Regions from separate parts of the Frankia sp. CcI156 genome, predicted to be linked through region 2. Evidence: riboswitches for the same ligand, from Rfam matches in the RefSeq annotation. Region 2 holds a riboswitch; each other region holds the start of a gene.
The links. A riboswitch is a leader RNA that binds a small molecule or an ion and turns the genes downstream of it on or off. The one in region 2 is predicted to bind cyclic di-AMP.

Region 1 (6,662 bases), on a different contig from region 2:
TTCTCCTGATTCACGGTCACTCGATAGGTCTGTCCGTAGATCGTCATCGCCTGCGTGGACGCCAGCCGCCTCGGTATCGATGTCCGGTCAGTACCGGGTACATCTCTGGACGGTTTCCGATCGGAGCATGCTGTGTCGTCCATGGTTTCGTCGTCATACTTTCATCCGCGCCCCCGTGGATATGTGGGGGGGCCGGGAACCCGTTACTGGCCCAGTGGTGATCCCACCCACTCGAGAAGAGCCAGTGTGGTCCTTCTTCCCGGTCGTGGAGAATCCGCCGAACATTTCGAGGGCCTAGCTTTCCGGCTCGCGCTCGACGGCTATCAGGTGACGTTTCTCGACCATGGGAGAGACACCGTCCTCGCCCTTGGTGAGGCGCGTGCCCCCGATGGTCCGTTCGTCCTGCTGGGTTCGGACAGCGGGGCCCTGCGGGCGTTGGTCGGCGCCGGTTCGCCAGCGGTCCGGCCGGATGCCCTCGTGTTGCTCGACCTGCCGCTGGTGTACCGGAAGATCGCGGGCGAGGATCCGGGACAACCGATCCCACGGTCGCTTCCCGACCTGCCGATCCTGTTGCTCCATGCCGAGCGCGACGAGGTCAGCCCGCTTGCGCTGGCGCGCATGATGACGCGGACCGCGCGCCGGGCCCGGCTGGCGTCGCTGCCCGGGGGGCATGGCGTGCTCGCCGGCCCCGGCCGGCGTGCGGTCGGCGCGCACATCCTGCTGTTCCTCGAGAACCTCCGTGTCCCGCGGCTGGCCCCACGGCAACGGCAGCGGGACCGGTCGGTCGACTGATCTCGCCCGGTGCCGGGCGCGCCCGCGTGCCGGTCCGATCGGGGTGTGCCTTCGCGGGAGGCCCAACCGCTCAGCAGGTGTTTCCTCGGCGGGTGCCGGCGCGAATCACGCGAATCCGCGGGTCAGTCGTCCGTCCCGTACCGCATCGTCCGTTTTCCAACGGCGCAGGCTTCGAGCCGCAGGCTCGAAGCCTGCGCCGTTCGCGTTTGCGTACCCGTCCGCACGCCACCCGACCCCCGGGCCAGGCTTCCCGCTTGCCGTGGTTGCCGTGGTTGCCGTGGTTGCCGGGGTTGGGTTGCCGGACGGCCGGGCGGTCCCGGTGACTACCGGACCTCGTGGCCACCGGTCCCCGTCTCGACAGACCGGCCATATCGCCAAGATCCGGTCGTGACGGGTGATCTGCGTCGCTACCGGTAGCTGCTATTGATGTCCGAGAGTTGCGGCATCGCAGCGTTATGCACGCATCGTGACCAACATGCGCCCAGATTCGGCACAACTCGTACTTGTCACTACGGTCTGTAGTTCGCTACGGTTGCGGGGTATCAACAGCTCCGGGCCGACGCCGAGTTCTGTCCACGGTRCGCAGCTCCCTCCGAGAGATCTTGGGCAGAAGCGGGGGAACRACGTTCCTCCGGGTGGCTCGTTGCGGGCCACCCTTGGGGTTAAGCCGTTACGCYCACGCCGCGGAAACGGCCGGGCTTCCCGGCCCGAACCCGACAGCTAACCTCGCAGGCGTACGGGAAGGACTCGACGTTGCCTGTGTTTCAGGAACGCTCGGCTCCGGTCTTCTGGACCGTGACGCCGTTCGGCGCGACCCGCGGTGCGTCCCCGCCATACGGGGCGCCGTTCTCGCCCTGACGTCTTCGCGAGAACGTGCCATCCGGTCGGTGCCCGTACCGGCCGATCGCGCTGACGCGCCATACCACCAGCTCGGCTGAAAGCCACCCGGCCTCGTCGTCTGTGGRCGGCTGACCCCTGCCGTCCACCGGGCCCGCCAGGCCTGGAACGGAATGACCACGGCCGCCTGCCGTGCTGTTCAGCCCATCGACCCCGGGATCCCCAGGGCGCGTCGATCGGTCGTCCCCGGTCGTCCCCGGACGGCCTCTCGGCGCACCGGCAGACCGGCACTGGGTGCTGCCCTTCTCCAGCGCGGTCGTCTCCGCTCGCCCTCCTTCGAGCGGCATCCCTCCCCTCGATCACCCGTCTGTGTTCGACGACACCGAAATGAGATGTCAAAGAAATGGCCAAGGGAAAGCATCGGAAACGTTCCACCCGGACCCGGGGCGCCGTTGTCGCCGCCGTCGGTGTGATCGGCGCCGGCGCCGGCATGTTCGCCACCGCGAGCCCGGCCAGGGCCGCCACCACGGTCCCCGATGTGACGATCGCCAGCGCGGCCGCGAACGCGGGACTGCCCGGCTGCCGCGGCGTTCCGCTGGCCACCTGGGTCGCGGTGGCTCTTGCGGAGTCCGGCGGCAACCCCTACGCCCACGCCACCTACGGCGAGGACTCGCGCGGCCTGTGGCAGATCAACATGCGGGCCCACGCCGGCTGGGTGGGTAACCGCAACCTCTACGACCCGGCCGTCAACGCCTGGGCGGCGAAGAAGGTCTGTGAAGGCCAGGGCATCACCGCCTGGAGCGCCTACACCAACGGCCTGCACTACCGCTACCTGGCCCGGGGACAGGCGGCGGCGGCGGCCGTCTCGCGCGGCGTGCGGTTCACGAACATCTCCTACTCCTCGCTGGCTGCCCCGGTGCGTGCGGCCGTGGTGGCACCCGCGGCCCGCTACCCGTCGCTGGCCGTCGGCCTCGGGTTCCGCCTCGACGTCCACCAGATCCAGAAGAGGCTCGCCAGCCTTGGCTACCCGATCAGCGTGGATGGGAAGTTCGGGTACCAGACCAACCACATGGTCAAGGACTTCCAGCTGAAGCACGGTCTGGTGGTTGACGGGATCGTCGGACCGCAGACGCGGGCGAAGCTCGGGATCTGACTCTGATCGAGGCCCGCCGACCGGGCTCCGCTGCCGCCGGCCGGTGTTCCCGACCCGCCCGAGGGCGCTGCTCGATATCCGCACGCACCGGATGACTACCCGGGGTGAGGTGGGGGTATTCAGCCACCGGGCCAGCACCCGGCCGGGAGCACCGGGTCGGGAGACGGCATCGGCCCGGGCGGGACCAGCCGGRCCGCACGGGACCAGCCGGCCCGCACGGGAAAACCGAAACGGGGGCCCGATCGATGAGAGCCACGATGCTCGACGACTACCTACCTGAGGCGAGTCCGAACGCATCCTCCGTGACCGGGGCCGGTCTCCTGTTCGCGGTCCTGGGGCCGCTGGAGGTGCGGCGATCCTCGGGCGAGCAGGTCCGCATCGACCAGCGCAAGAAGCGCATACTGCTGCTGACCCTGCTGCTGCACGCCGGCCAGTGGGTGAGTGTGGACGGGATGCGGCTCGCGCTCTGGCAGGATGCCCCGCCGCGCTCCGCCGGGGGCAACATCAAGACTTATCTCTCGGAGCTGCGGCACACCCTCCGGCCGCCCCTGGACACGTCCGGAGCCGGGGGGAACGGCCCCGGGCGCATCGAGAGCCGGCCGGGGGAGTACCGCCTGGTCGTCGCGTCCGGTGAGATCGACGCTAAGCGGTTCGAATCGGCCGCCGAGCAGGGCCGCGCCGCCGTGCGCGCCGGCTCGCCGGAACGCGCCGCCGGGTTTTTCGAAGGCGCCCTCGCGCTGTGGCGGGGGGACGCCTTCGACGAGCTCCCGGCGGAGATCGCGGGCGCGGAGGTCCTCCGGCTGGAGGAGGCTCGCTGGGCGGTGTGCGAGGACCTGATCGACGCCCGCCTGGCCCTCGGCGAGTACGACCGGGTGCTGCCGACCCTGCGGGCGCTCACGGTCGAACATCCGACCCGGGAACGTCTCTGGGCCCAGCTGATCCTTGCGTTGGAACACACCGGCCGGCGGGCCGAGGCACTGGCCGAGTACCAGACGGTCTACCGGCGGCTGGTGACCGAACTCGGGATCGAGCCCGGTGTCGAACTGCGGCGTGCCCATCAGCATGTACTGAATCCGGACTCGTGGGTCACCTGATGCCACGGCCGTGCCGGCCGAGTCGTGCGCCGGAAGTCAGCTGAACCGCCAGTGAACCCGGCGGGGGAATTTCAACCATACGGGCTGGACCAGCCGGCCGGCGCCCGGGCCACGCGCGCGGCGCCGCCGTGTATCACCACCGGGGCGCACGCCACCGGGGCGAGGGCGCGCGGAAACCGCTGAGGAGAAGACGATGAAGGCTATCTACCTCCCCCCGCGACTGGAAGATGCCGGCAGCTTCGCCGCAGTGACGAACGGCCGCTGGGGCTGGGGGCGTGACTACTCCTGGCGGCGTTTTGCGTGACGGCGGCCGGGGTGGCGGTGGTCCCGATTCCGTCCTGCTGGTTTCTGGTGCTGGCCGACCGTGATCCCGTCGTGCGTCCGCCGGGGGCTCGTCGCATGCTGCGGTATGCCTCCGGGCGGCCGTGGATCGTCGGCAACTGGCCGGACGATGCCATGGTCAGTGCCGTCGCCGGGCGCTCGCGGCTGGCCCTGATCGGGTGTGCCGCGACCAACGCGCGACAGCTCCTGCGGCTGCTTCTCTCGGCCCGTGACGTGCACGCTCTCGACCTCGCGCGCGCCGTGGCCGGCGACTACCACGTGATCGCCGAAATCGACAGCCACCGTCGCGTCCAGGGCAGCCCGACGGGAACCCGGCGGGTCTTCACCGCCCGGTTGGGCAGCCACCTGGTCGCCGCCGACCGCGCCGACGTGCTTGCCCGGCTCACGGGCGCCCCGCTGAACCGGACGGCGCTGGCTTTGTCGCTGCTCGACCCGTCACCGCCCCATCCGCTCGATGACCTGGTGCTCTGGGAGTCGATCGACGCGCTGCCCCCGGATCACTACCTTCTCGTCGGCCCTGACGAGAAGGCCACCGTCCTGCGGTGGTGGCGTCGACCGGCACCGGTGCGGTCCCGCACGGAGGGGGCGCCGACCCTGCGGGCGGCTCTCGCCGAGGCCGTGGCGGCGCGGGTCGCCGGCGGCGGGACAGTGAGCTGTGATCTGTCGGGCGGACTGAGCTCCACCTCGGTGTGCTGCCTGGCCGCGCGCGGCCCCGCCGACGTGGTCGCGCTCACCGGGATCGCCCCCGATCCCGGTGACGACGACGCCGCGCGGGCCGCGGCCACGCTCCCTGGCGTCACGCGCGAGATCCTGCCCGCCGCCGGGCTTCCCCTCGTTTACGACGGCATCGCCGACGCCGACGAACCGCTCGACCGGCCGTTCGTCGGCATCGGCGACCGGGCGAAGCTGCGCGCGGGTCTTGACCGGGTCGCGCTGTACGGGCCGCGGGTGCACCTCACCGGGTTCGGTGGTGACGAGGTCGCCTACGGCTGTCCCGTCTACCTCCCCCGGTTGTTGCGCCGCCGGCCCCGGCGGGCGCTGCACGACCTGCGCGGACACCGAGCGCAGGAGGGCTGGCCGTGGATGGCGTGCCTGCGAATGATGCGCCCGCGCGGCTACCGGGACTGCCTCGCCGACATGGCCGATGCGCTCGACCAGGCCCGCCGTGCCACGGTCGGCCACGCGCGCCGTCCGGCCGGTTCCGGCCGATCCCACCCGGGCGTCCTGGCCTCGCTCGACTGGGCCTTTCCGCCTGTGGTCCCGGGTTGGCTCACGCCGACGGCCCTCGACTTGCTGGCCGGAGCGTTCGCGGAGGCCGTCCGGCGCGCCCGGCCGCTGGCCGAGACCCGGGACGGCCACGCCGATCTCTTCGCCATCCGCGCTGGCGCGGCGGTGTTCCGGTTGTTCGACCAGCTCGCCGATCCGGTCGGCCCGCCGCTCGCCGCACCCTTCCTCGACGAGCGGGTGGTCCGGGCGGTGCTGGCGGTGCGGCCCGAAGAGCGCACCGGTCCGTGGGAGTACAAACCGCTACTGCAGGAGGCCATGCGCCGGCTGGTGCCGCAGGAATGCCTGCGCCGCGAGACCAAGGCGGATACCGCCGCCGAGGAGGATCAGGGCCTGCGCACCAGCCAGGACGTCCTGGTGAAGCTGTGCGATGACAGCCCGTTGGCCGATCTCGGCCTGATCGAGTCGGACGCGCTGCGCCAGGCGTGCCGATCTTCGTCCGTACCTGGTCATCGCCACCAGGCGCTGCGACCGACGTTCGCGGCGGACGCGTGGCTGCGGGTGCTCGCGAGCCGGCGGGGCCCTGACTGAGCTACCGGAGGAGTGAGTGATCATGGTGACGCTGCGGCCTGACGTGGTGCGGGCGCCGACCCAGTACGGAGCGGTGCTCCTCCATATCGACAACGGCCGATACTGGACCCTCAACCCCTCGGGTGACCTGGTGCTGCGGATCCTGCTCGACGGCGGTGACACGGCAGCCGCCGTCCGCGGGCTGTGTGAGACCAGCGAGGTTGACCCGGAGACGGCGCGCCGCGACGTGGAGGGTCTGCTCGCCCAACTCGCGGACGTGGGCCTCATCGAGGCCGAGCCCGAGTCCCGATGGTCACCCGAGACCGAGGCGGTCTGCGATCCCCGGACGCAGGCCCGGTGACCGCGCCGATGGTGGTCGAGCGGCCGGAGGCGAAACCGTCCCTCGCTCGTCGGCTCGGCGCGCTGGTCGCCGTGGGGATCGCGCGGGTGCTCGCGACCCAGTCGCCGGCCCGCATCTGCCGGGTGCTCACGGGGGTGGGCGCGGGCGCCCGCCCGGCCGACTATGGCACCGCGCTCGCCGCCCGGCAGGCGGTGACAGCCGTGAGCCTCACCTGCCGCGGCGCGCGGGGCTGTGTTCCCCGCTCGATAGCGACCGCCCTGCTGTGCCGGTTGACCGGAACGTTCCCGAC
Region 2 (4,455 bases):
GGCATCCGGCAGAACCGGGCGATCCGGCGAGCGGTGAGCTCGGGAGCGGCGGTGCTCGCCGTGTGCGCCGGCTACCAGGTGATCGGCGCGACCTTCCCATCCGGTGGGGAGATCCACGAGGGGCTGAATCTCGTCGACGTGGAGACCCGTCGCTCCTTCGGCCCGTCGGACGCGCCGCCGGCGCGTGCGGTCGGGGACATCGTGGTGGAACCGGACGCACGGCTCGGCCTGCCCACCCTGTACGGGTATGAGAATCACGCCGGGCGGACGAGGCGGTTGCCCGGCGCGAGCGGCATCCCGCTCGGTACGGTCCGGCTCGGGATCGGTGACGGTGACGGCGGAACGGACGGCATCGTGGATGGCCGGGTCATCGGCACCTACCTGCACGGGCCGGTGCTCGCGCAGAATCCCGCCCTCGCCGATCTCCTGCTGAGCTGGGTCCATGGTCCGCTGCCGCCGTTGGACGCGCCCCGCGAGGTGGAGGTGCTGCGCCAGGCCCGGCGCCGCGCGTTGGCCGTCACCTGACGCGTCCCCTGGCTTTTTTTGGGGGGACAAGTGGGGGGACAAGGCGGACAGGCCCCGGTCTGACCCCGGTCTTGTCGTCATCTGCTGCCAGGTTTGCGGCGTTTCCCGGCCAGCGGTGTGGTTCGGTTGGACCGTGGTGTCGAATCCCCTCGCCGGATGGTGGGGCAAAAACAAGAGAACCGTGCTCATCGTCGGTGTCGTGATCGTGGTCGTCTGGGGCTACCTCGGGACCCGTGACCGCCCGAAGACCCAGCGGGTCAGCCTGCCCGGCGACTACGCGTCGGCGGGCCGCGAGCTGCTCGTCCAGGCCCCGTCCGATCCCGCCAACCCGCTTCCGCTGGTGTTGATCCTGCACGACGACAACGCGGACGCGAAGTCACTTGACCGGCAGAGTGACGCCGGCAAGCTCGCGAACTCCCGCGACTTCGCGGTGGCCTTCCCGGAAGCCGTGGGCGGCACGTGGCGGATCGACGGACCCGAGGGGGCCGACGTGCGCTATCTGCGCGACGTGGTCCGCTTCGTCTCCACGAAACGGACCAAGGTGGATCCGAACCGGGTCTACGTGTGGGGGATCGGCGAGGGTGCCCGGCTGGCCCTGACCGCCGCCTGCGCCCCGGGTAAGCCGGAGTTCGCCGCGGTCGGCGTCGTCGGGCAGTTCGACCCGGAGCCCGGGCCGACCTGCCAGGACCGTGTCCCGGAGGGCCGGGCCCCGGAGGCCTCCTGGGACCGGAAGGTCAGCGAGACCCTGTGGAAGTTCTCGTCTGGTCACCGGCTGGGGGCCTGACCGCGGCGCCCGCGAGCGGGCCGGGCGGTTTCCGCACCGGGCAGAGACCGAGGGCTGAAGTCCGCCGATGCCGCCGGGAGGGGGGTAGCGGCATCGGCGGACCTGGTCGGCCGGGGCCCGAGGCCCGCCGGCCTTCCCGTGCGGATGGGGGGGGAATCCGAGGGAAGGCCGGCGGAATCGGGGGCCTTCCGGCCGGACGGACGTCAGATGGGGGGGAGATCTGACGTCCGTCCCACCGGAAGGAGGGCCCGTCCGGAGAGCTGGAAAGGAACCACATAGGCGGGTTGTCGGGCGGTGACAGGGCCCGCTTGCTGGTCTGTCCGCGGCTTCGCCGGTGGGTGGGAGTCCCGGGTCCGGCTTCCACGGCTTCGGGTCGGCGCCTGGAGAGGGGCTCGGTAGCCGGCCGCTCGTGGACTGGCAGGGCTCGTGTGGTCCGCGCCCCAGCCGCGAAGGYGATCCACCGGAGCCGGGTGAGCCGTTGCGTCGGCATGAGGGCGGTGCGCCGGCTCCGACCGGCCGCTAGAGGATCCGACCGACGTAGTAGGAGGTGGTATAGATCTTCTTGAGCGACACGACGTCGCCGGTGTGCGGCGCCGCCCACATCATGCCGTCGCCCGCGTAGATGCCGACGTGGTAAATGTTCCCGGGTGTCCCGAAGAAGATCAGGTCGCCGGGCTGTTTGTTGTACTGCGACACCCGGGTGGCGGCGGCGAACTGGGCGTCGGTCGTCCGCGGCACGCTCCTGCCGAGCTGCTTGAAGATGTACTGGATGAGGCCGGAGCAGTCGAACGAGCTCGGGCCCTCCGCACCGTAGACGTAGGGCTTGCCGGCCTGCAGGGAGGCCAGGTAGACGGCCTTCTCCCCGAGGGAGCTCGACGGGACCGGAACCGACGCCTGGTCCGCGGCGTCCCCTGTCGTGAGGAGATCCGACCAGGCGGCGTTGCGGACGAGCCGGGGGGTGGGCGCCGGCCGTACGCGCAGGGTGGCGTCGTTCGCCGAGCGGGCGGACTGCAGGGCGTCCGTGCCGTCGAAGACCGCGGTGACATTCGTGGTGGTGAGCACCCGGGCCGTGTAGGAGGCGTAGCCCTGGGCGTTGGTGTARAGGTGCTTGAAGGTGGCCCACCCGGTGGGGAGCTTCACCTGCACCTTGACCAGCTGGTTCGCCAGCGGTTCGTGGGTCTGCTCGTTGTAGAGCGAGAAGCCGATGTCGATCGGMTGGTCCGCGCTGACGCTCACGTCGGGGTTGGTCACCCGGAGACCGACCTGAACCTTGCCGGCCAGGGGCGGGGCGTCGACACCGCCCGTCGAGCCGAGCAGGGAGGTGGAGCCGTGGGTGCTGACCGCCGCGGCGGCGATGCTGCCCCCCAGGGCGGCCTGGGAGCCGATCTGCGCGGCGAGGGTGATCGGAGCGGTGTTCGGCTGCTCGTCCTTCGCGGCGTCGGCGTTGATGTCGGTGGCGCAGCCGGCGAGAGCCACTCCGGAGACCGCGACGGTCCCGGTGGTCACGGCGGCGAAGGCGCGGGCCCGGGCCCGGCTGCGGGCGGCCGGGGGCGCGGAGGGTGCGCGGTGACGGCCGCGACCGGCGCCTCGCGTTTCTTCGTCGAGCTKCACGCTTTGCGCGGACAACGGTGTATTCCTTCCCGTGCGCCTGCGAAGTGAGCTGTCGGGTTCGGGCTGGGCTGCCCGGCTCTCGCGTGACCTTCACGCGTCGAGCTTCACCCCTAGGTCGACACCGCGGATCGGCGCCGGCCGGTGGAGGTGGGTCCCCCGCTCCTGCCCCTGATGACGACTCGGAGGGGACACCGGGGCCGGGGGCAGGACTCGGCGTTCGGCCCGGTGTTGTCGTGACGTCGGCGTGAGACTAGTCCACTTGGATGGGGTGGGTAAACACTAGTCCTTCCCAACTACAGCGAGTGCGCGTTGAAGTTCCCGTCGCGCGGCGTCGGCGGCCCGCGCGGTCGGCCGGGCTGACCGGGCGGCCCTAAGGCCCTTCGCGCCCCGTTTGTCCTGCTGGTTTTTCGTTGCGTGTGGGGTCCGCGGCGGCGGCCGGTCCGGGTGAGAGGCGGGCGGGCGGGTAGCCCTCCCGCGGCCCGTGGGCGATTTTGACTACTTAAAGTAGTCGACGGGTGAGGCCGGGTGTGCACCCCCCTCAGCGGGACCGGGAGCCGCGGCGGGTGAGGAATCCCGCCGCATCGAGCACTTGGAGCTCGACCGCGAGCTCGTGGACCTCACGGGGCAGCGAGCGGTGGTGCGCCAGCGCCTCGACCGCGGCGCGGGCGTGGTCGGCGAGCTCGTCGAGGGCGTGCTGGCGCTGGCGCATCCGAGCCCGCTCCTCCTGGATGGTCCGGACCGTGTCCTCCTGCCACCGGCGGGTCCGGATGAGATGCTCGCTGGCGTCGGCGGCCTGCCGCTCGGCATCCTCCAGCCGGTTGAGGAGCGCGTCGAGGGCCTCCAGCCGGCCGGCGAGCTCCGCGATGAGATCGCCCCGATCGGGCAGGATGGCCGTTTTACGACTCTTGGGGTCAGGCGAGGTCATGGAGTCCCCCGAGGGGTGGGGGGTCGGCGGGGACCGCGCCGAGCGGCTGGCGCGAGACCCGGTTGCTCCGACACGGTTGGTAACGGTAACCGACGTGGCGGGCCAGGGGTAACCCATCGTACGGATACGTCGCGTCAGCCAACTTATAGTAAAAAGGGACTATGGATCTGCCGTCATTGTCGTGGTCTATGCGCGCATAGCATGCAGGTCGGTGTCAGAGCCAGCCGTTGCGCTTGAACGCACGGTAGAGAAACAGACAGATCGTCGTAATGACGGCCAGGACGGCCGGGTAGCCCCACGTCTGACGAAGCTCCGGCATGTGGTCGAAGTTCATGCCGTAGATCCCGGCGACGGCGGTCGGGACGGCGCCGATCGCCACCCAGGCACTGATCCGTCGCATGTCCTCGTTCTGCGCGATCGTCACCTGCGTCAGCGTCGCCTGGAGCACGGAGGAAAGCAGCTCGTCGAAGTGAGCTATTCGCTCGCTGACCTGCTCGAGGTGGTCGGCGACGTCCCGGAAGTAACGGCGCATCGCCACGTCGACCATCGTGGGGGCGTCCATGGTGAGGGTACGCAACGGGCCCGCGAGCGGCAGCACCGCGTGCTTGAG
Region 3 (3,405 bases), on a different contig from region 2:
CCGCGACCACCCGGCGGCGGGTGGAAGAACGATGCGCACCTGACCCTCCTGACGCCGGTGAGGAGCGGCCGGACCACATCAGGTCGGGCCGTGGGCCTGCCGGCCCTCAGGATAGGGCGCCGGGTCCCCGGAAACGGCCATGTCGAGGTATGCCCATGGCAGAGCTCCTCCGCCGAGTTCCCGCCGAGCTCTCGCCGAGCGCGCCCCGACACGCCGGTGTCGTCCGCCGTATACCGTGGTCACATGGTCATTCCCCGGGCGTGTACTGGTCGGTGGTCCTGATGGCCGGCGCCGCTCGCCGGGACAGCGGGATCGCCCGCGGCGGTCAGGGCGGTCGGGCCGCCAAGGCCGGTTCCCACCGCAAGGGGGCCTCCACGGGCAGCGGCGGTCACGGCCGCAAGGCGCTGGAGGGCCGTGGGGCCACTCCGCCCGCGCAGCTGCGCCCCGGCCATCCCGCCCAGCGTCGTGCGGCGGCGGCTGCGGCGGCCCGTTCCGCCTCGGCCGGAGCCGAGCGGGGTCGAGCGGCCGCCGGCCGGCGCGGGGATGGTGGCCGCGCCGTCGCAGCTGCGGCCACCACCGGGCCGAGCGCCGTGGGGGGTTCCGCGGGGGCCGGGCGCCCACGGCGGACCGAGGGCGACGAGCTGGTGGTCGGGCGCAACGCGGTGGTCGAGGCGCTGCGGGCCGGGGTACCGTCGTCGACCCTTTTCATCGCCGGCGGGCTGGACTTCGACGAGCGGCTCGCCGACGCCCGCCGGCTCGCCGGGCGGGCCGGGATCGCCGTGGCCGACGTCGGCCGCACGGATCTCGACCGGATGTGTGGCACCGCTCCGCATCAGGGTCTCGCCCTCGTGGTACCGCCGTTCCGGTATGCCCATCCGGATGATCTCCTCGCCCGCGCGCGCTCGTCCCCTCCGGGTCTGCTGGTGGCGTTGGACGGGGTCACCGATCCTCGCAACCTCGGGGCCGTGGTGCGCTCGGCCGCCGCCTTCGGTGCCCACGGCGTCGTCGTTCCGGAGCGTAGGGCCGCCGGCGTGACCGCCGCGGCCTGGAAGACCTCGGCGGGGGCTGCCGCCCGGCTGCCGGTGGCGCGCGCCACCAACCTCGCCCGCACGCTCGTCTCCTACGCGGCGGGCGGCCAGTTCGTTGTCGGTCTGGCCGCGGACAGTGAAGTGAGCATCGACGAGCTCACGATGGCGACCGACCCCCTCGTCCTGGTGATCGGTTCCGAGGGACGCGGGTTGTCCAGGCTGGTCGAGCAGCGCTGCGACGTGAGGGTCCGGATCCCCATGGCGGGTGCGGTGGAGTCCCTCAACGCGGGGGTGGCCGCCGGGATCACGCTGGCCGAGATCGCCCGCCGCCGTCGGATCGGCTGAGCCTGCCGATCGGTGGGTCCGCCGGGTCTCCGCCGGGCGGGGCCGCGGAAGTTGAGCTGGCCGACGTCGCCGTGACCGGGAAACCGTGACCGGGAAACGTAGCGCGCAGCCCCGTGTCCCGGACGGGACACGGGGCTGCTGACCGCGCGCCGATCAGTACCGGCCGGGCGCGGACGGTGAAGGCTGGCGCGGGAAGTCGGGCAGCTCAGATCTTGTGACCCCAGCACGGCTTCGAGGCGTACCAGGGGCTCGTCCCCTGCTGGGCGTACAGGATGCGGGCGCGCTGCCACTGCTCGGCGACGCTGGCGTGCTGCGGCAGACCCTTGCCGCCGACCCCGTGCCAGGTGCTGGGCAGAAACTGGAACAACCCGCCGGCGCCGATGGAGTTGACCGCGCGGGGGTTCCCCCCGGACTCACAAGGGATCACCTTGGAGAGGAAGTGGTCGGCGTTCGTCGACGCGCTGGCCGGTTGGGACAGCGCGAGGCCACCGCCGATCGAGGCCGCGAGAGTGGTGGCGGCGATCAAGGCCCGGGAARCGAGCCTGATGCGGTTGAGACCACGAGCGAGCGAACGAGCGTTGGACATTGAGTTGCCCTTCCCCACGCCTGCGAGGTGAGCTGTCGGGTTCGGGCTGGGAATGCCCGGCCGCGCATCGCGGCTTCACCCCGAGGACGTCTTTTATCGGCGCCCGGAATTGGTTCCCCCGCTCCTGCCAAAGGTTTGATTCTCGTCGAGCGGGGGCAGGATTCGGCGTGCCGCCCGACGCATGCCATCAGGTGACGGCACGGCAACGAACATAGCTGAGAGTGACCCGGGAAAAACAAGAGTACGTGAGGATGRACACAGTGCACCCCACTTACTTGTCCCGATCTTTTTAATGGTGTTTCGCGCCCGCGTGCGCGCCCGATCCTAGAGGTTGTTCAGTGGGCTGAAAATCCCCAGTTCGTGGCTGGGTCGTCACGCTGACGGTAAACAATACGCGATGCGTGGGGAATCTGTTCCGCCGCGTGGCGATCGAGCCTCCACTACCCGCTGCCGGCAGTCTCTAACCAGGTTCCGAAAAAATCTGTGTCGACGTTCCGGCGGACCCGCACCTATCGCCTGCTTTCCGGACTATACGGCACGAGGGAACCATGTCATATGTCGGATCTAACAGTCCGTGTCGGACACCCGGTCCCGGCGCTGCGCCGTCGGCACGTCGGCACGTGGGCACGTCGGCATGCCGACGTGCCGCCCGCGGGGCGGGTGCGTTCGGGTTGGTCAGCGGTTGTAGGACCAGGCCGAGCCGGTACCCCGGTACTGCTCCACCGGGATCGGTGTGGTTCCGGCCCGCATCCGATCCGTGTAGAGCTGACCGTGCAGGTGATCGATCTCGTGAGCGACGAGCCGCYCCAGCCCCTGCCGATAGACGGTGATGTGCCGGTTGCCATCGATATCGGTGTGTTCGACGTGCAGCTCCAGCGGCCGGGGGACGAGGCCACGGACGTCGAAGAAGCTCAGGCAGCCCTCGTACTGCTCGTCGGTCTCTCGGGAGGTCTCGATGACGCTGGGGTTGAGCAGCGTGAGCGTGTCGCCGCCCGCGGTACGCACGYTCGCCGCGGCGCGGTTGATGCCGACCTGCGGCGCGGCGATGCCCAGGCCCTTGCCGAAGGTGTGCAGGGCGGACACCCGTTCGAGGGCGGAGGACAGTTCGGCGACGACCCGGCGCGCGTCTTCGGCCTCGTTGGGCAGAGCGAACGGGCGGGCCGGCTGCCGCAGGATCGCCTCACCCTCCTGCACGATGCCGACGGCCGCCATCTGATCGCTGGGACGTGTTCCGGTCTCCGTGGCCGGATCACGTTCCGGCACGGTGGCCCGGAAGTTCCATTCCAGCCGGTAGCGGGCGTGCAGCGGCGGCTCGGTGGTCGACCAGGTGAAGATCCGCCGGTCGCCGGAGTCGGTGRGGGCGACTGCGGTCCGCAACGGGAAGGCATCGGCGGTCATCGACGTCTCCATGCCCCAGACCACGGGATCCAGCTCGGCCGGAAAGTC

Region 1: linked by a shared signal. The riboswitch ahead of CcI156_RS11360 (peptidoglycan-binding protein) and the one ahead of CcI156_RS08605 (C40 family peptidase) in region 2 are both predicted to bind cyclic di-AMP.
Region 3: linked by a shared signal. The riboswitch ahead of CcI156_RS01540 (transglycosylase family protein) and the one ahead of CcI156_RS08605 (C40 family peptidase) in region 2 are both predicted to bind cyclic di-AMP.

The regions. Positions count from the first base shown of each region.
Region 1 is NZ_MOMD01000025.1:35,736-42,397, reverse strand. It holds gene CcI156_RS11370 (alpha/beta hydrolase) at 247-792, shown strand; cyclic di-AMP (ydaO/yuaA leader) riboswitch at 1,343-1,541, shown strand; gene CcI156_RS11360 (peptidoglycan-binding protein) at 2,033-2,782, shown strand; gene CcI156_RS11355 (AfsR/SARP family transcriptional regulator) at 3,040-3,876, shown strand; gene CcI156_RS26835 (lasso RiPP family leader peptide-containing protein) at 4,070-4,180, shown strand; gene CcI156_RS11350 (asparagine synthase-related protein) at 4,192-6,033, shown strand; gene CcI156_RS11345 (lasso peptide biosynthesis PqqD family chaperone) at 6,056-6,373, shown strand; gene CcI156_RS11340 (lasso peptide biosynthesis B2 protein) at 6,370-6,662, shown strand, end outside.
Region 2 is NZ_MOMD01000016.1:153,053-157,507, forward strand. It holds gene CcI156_RS08595 (type 1 glutamine amidotransferase) at 1-525, shown strand, start outside; gene CcI156_RS08600 (PHB depolymerase family esterase) at 662-1,309, shown strand; gene CcI156_RS08605 (C40 family peptidase) at 1,829-2,935, opposite strand; cyclic di-AMP (ydaO/yuaA leader) riboswitch at 2,941-3,107, opposite strand; gene CcI156_RS08610 (hypothetical protein) at 3,459-3,845, opposite strand; gene corA (magnesium/cobalt transporter CorA) at 4,060-4,455, opposite strand, start outside.
Region 3 is NZ_MOMD01000002.1:22,659-26,063, reverse strand. It holds gene CcI156_RS01550 (hypothetical protein) at 1-39, opposite strand, end outside; gene rlmB (23S rRNA (guanosine(2251)-2'-O)-methyltransferase RlmB) at 282-1,373, shown strand; gene CcI156_RS01540 (transglycosylase family protein) at 1,579-1,959, opposite strand; cyclic di-AMP (ydaO/yuaA leader) riboswitch at 1,962-2,137, opposite strand; gene CcI156_RS01535 (peptide deformylase) at 2,635-3,405, opposite strand, start outside.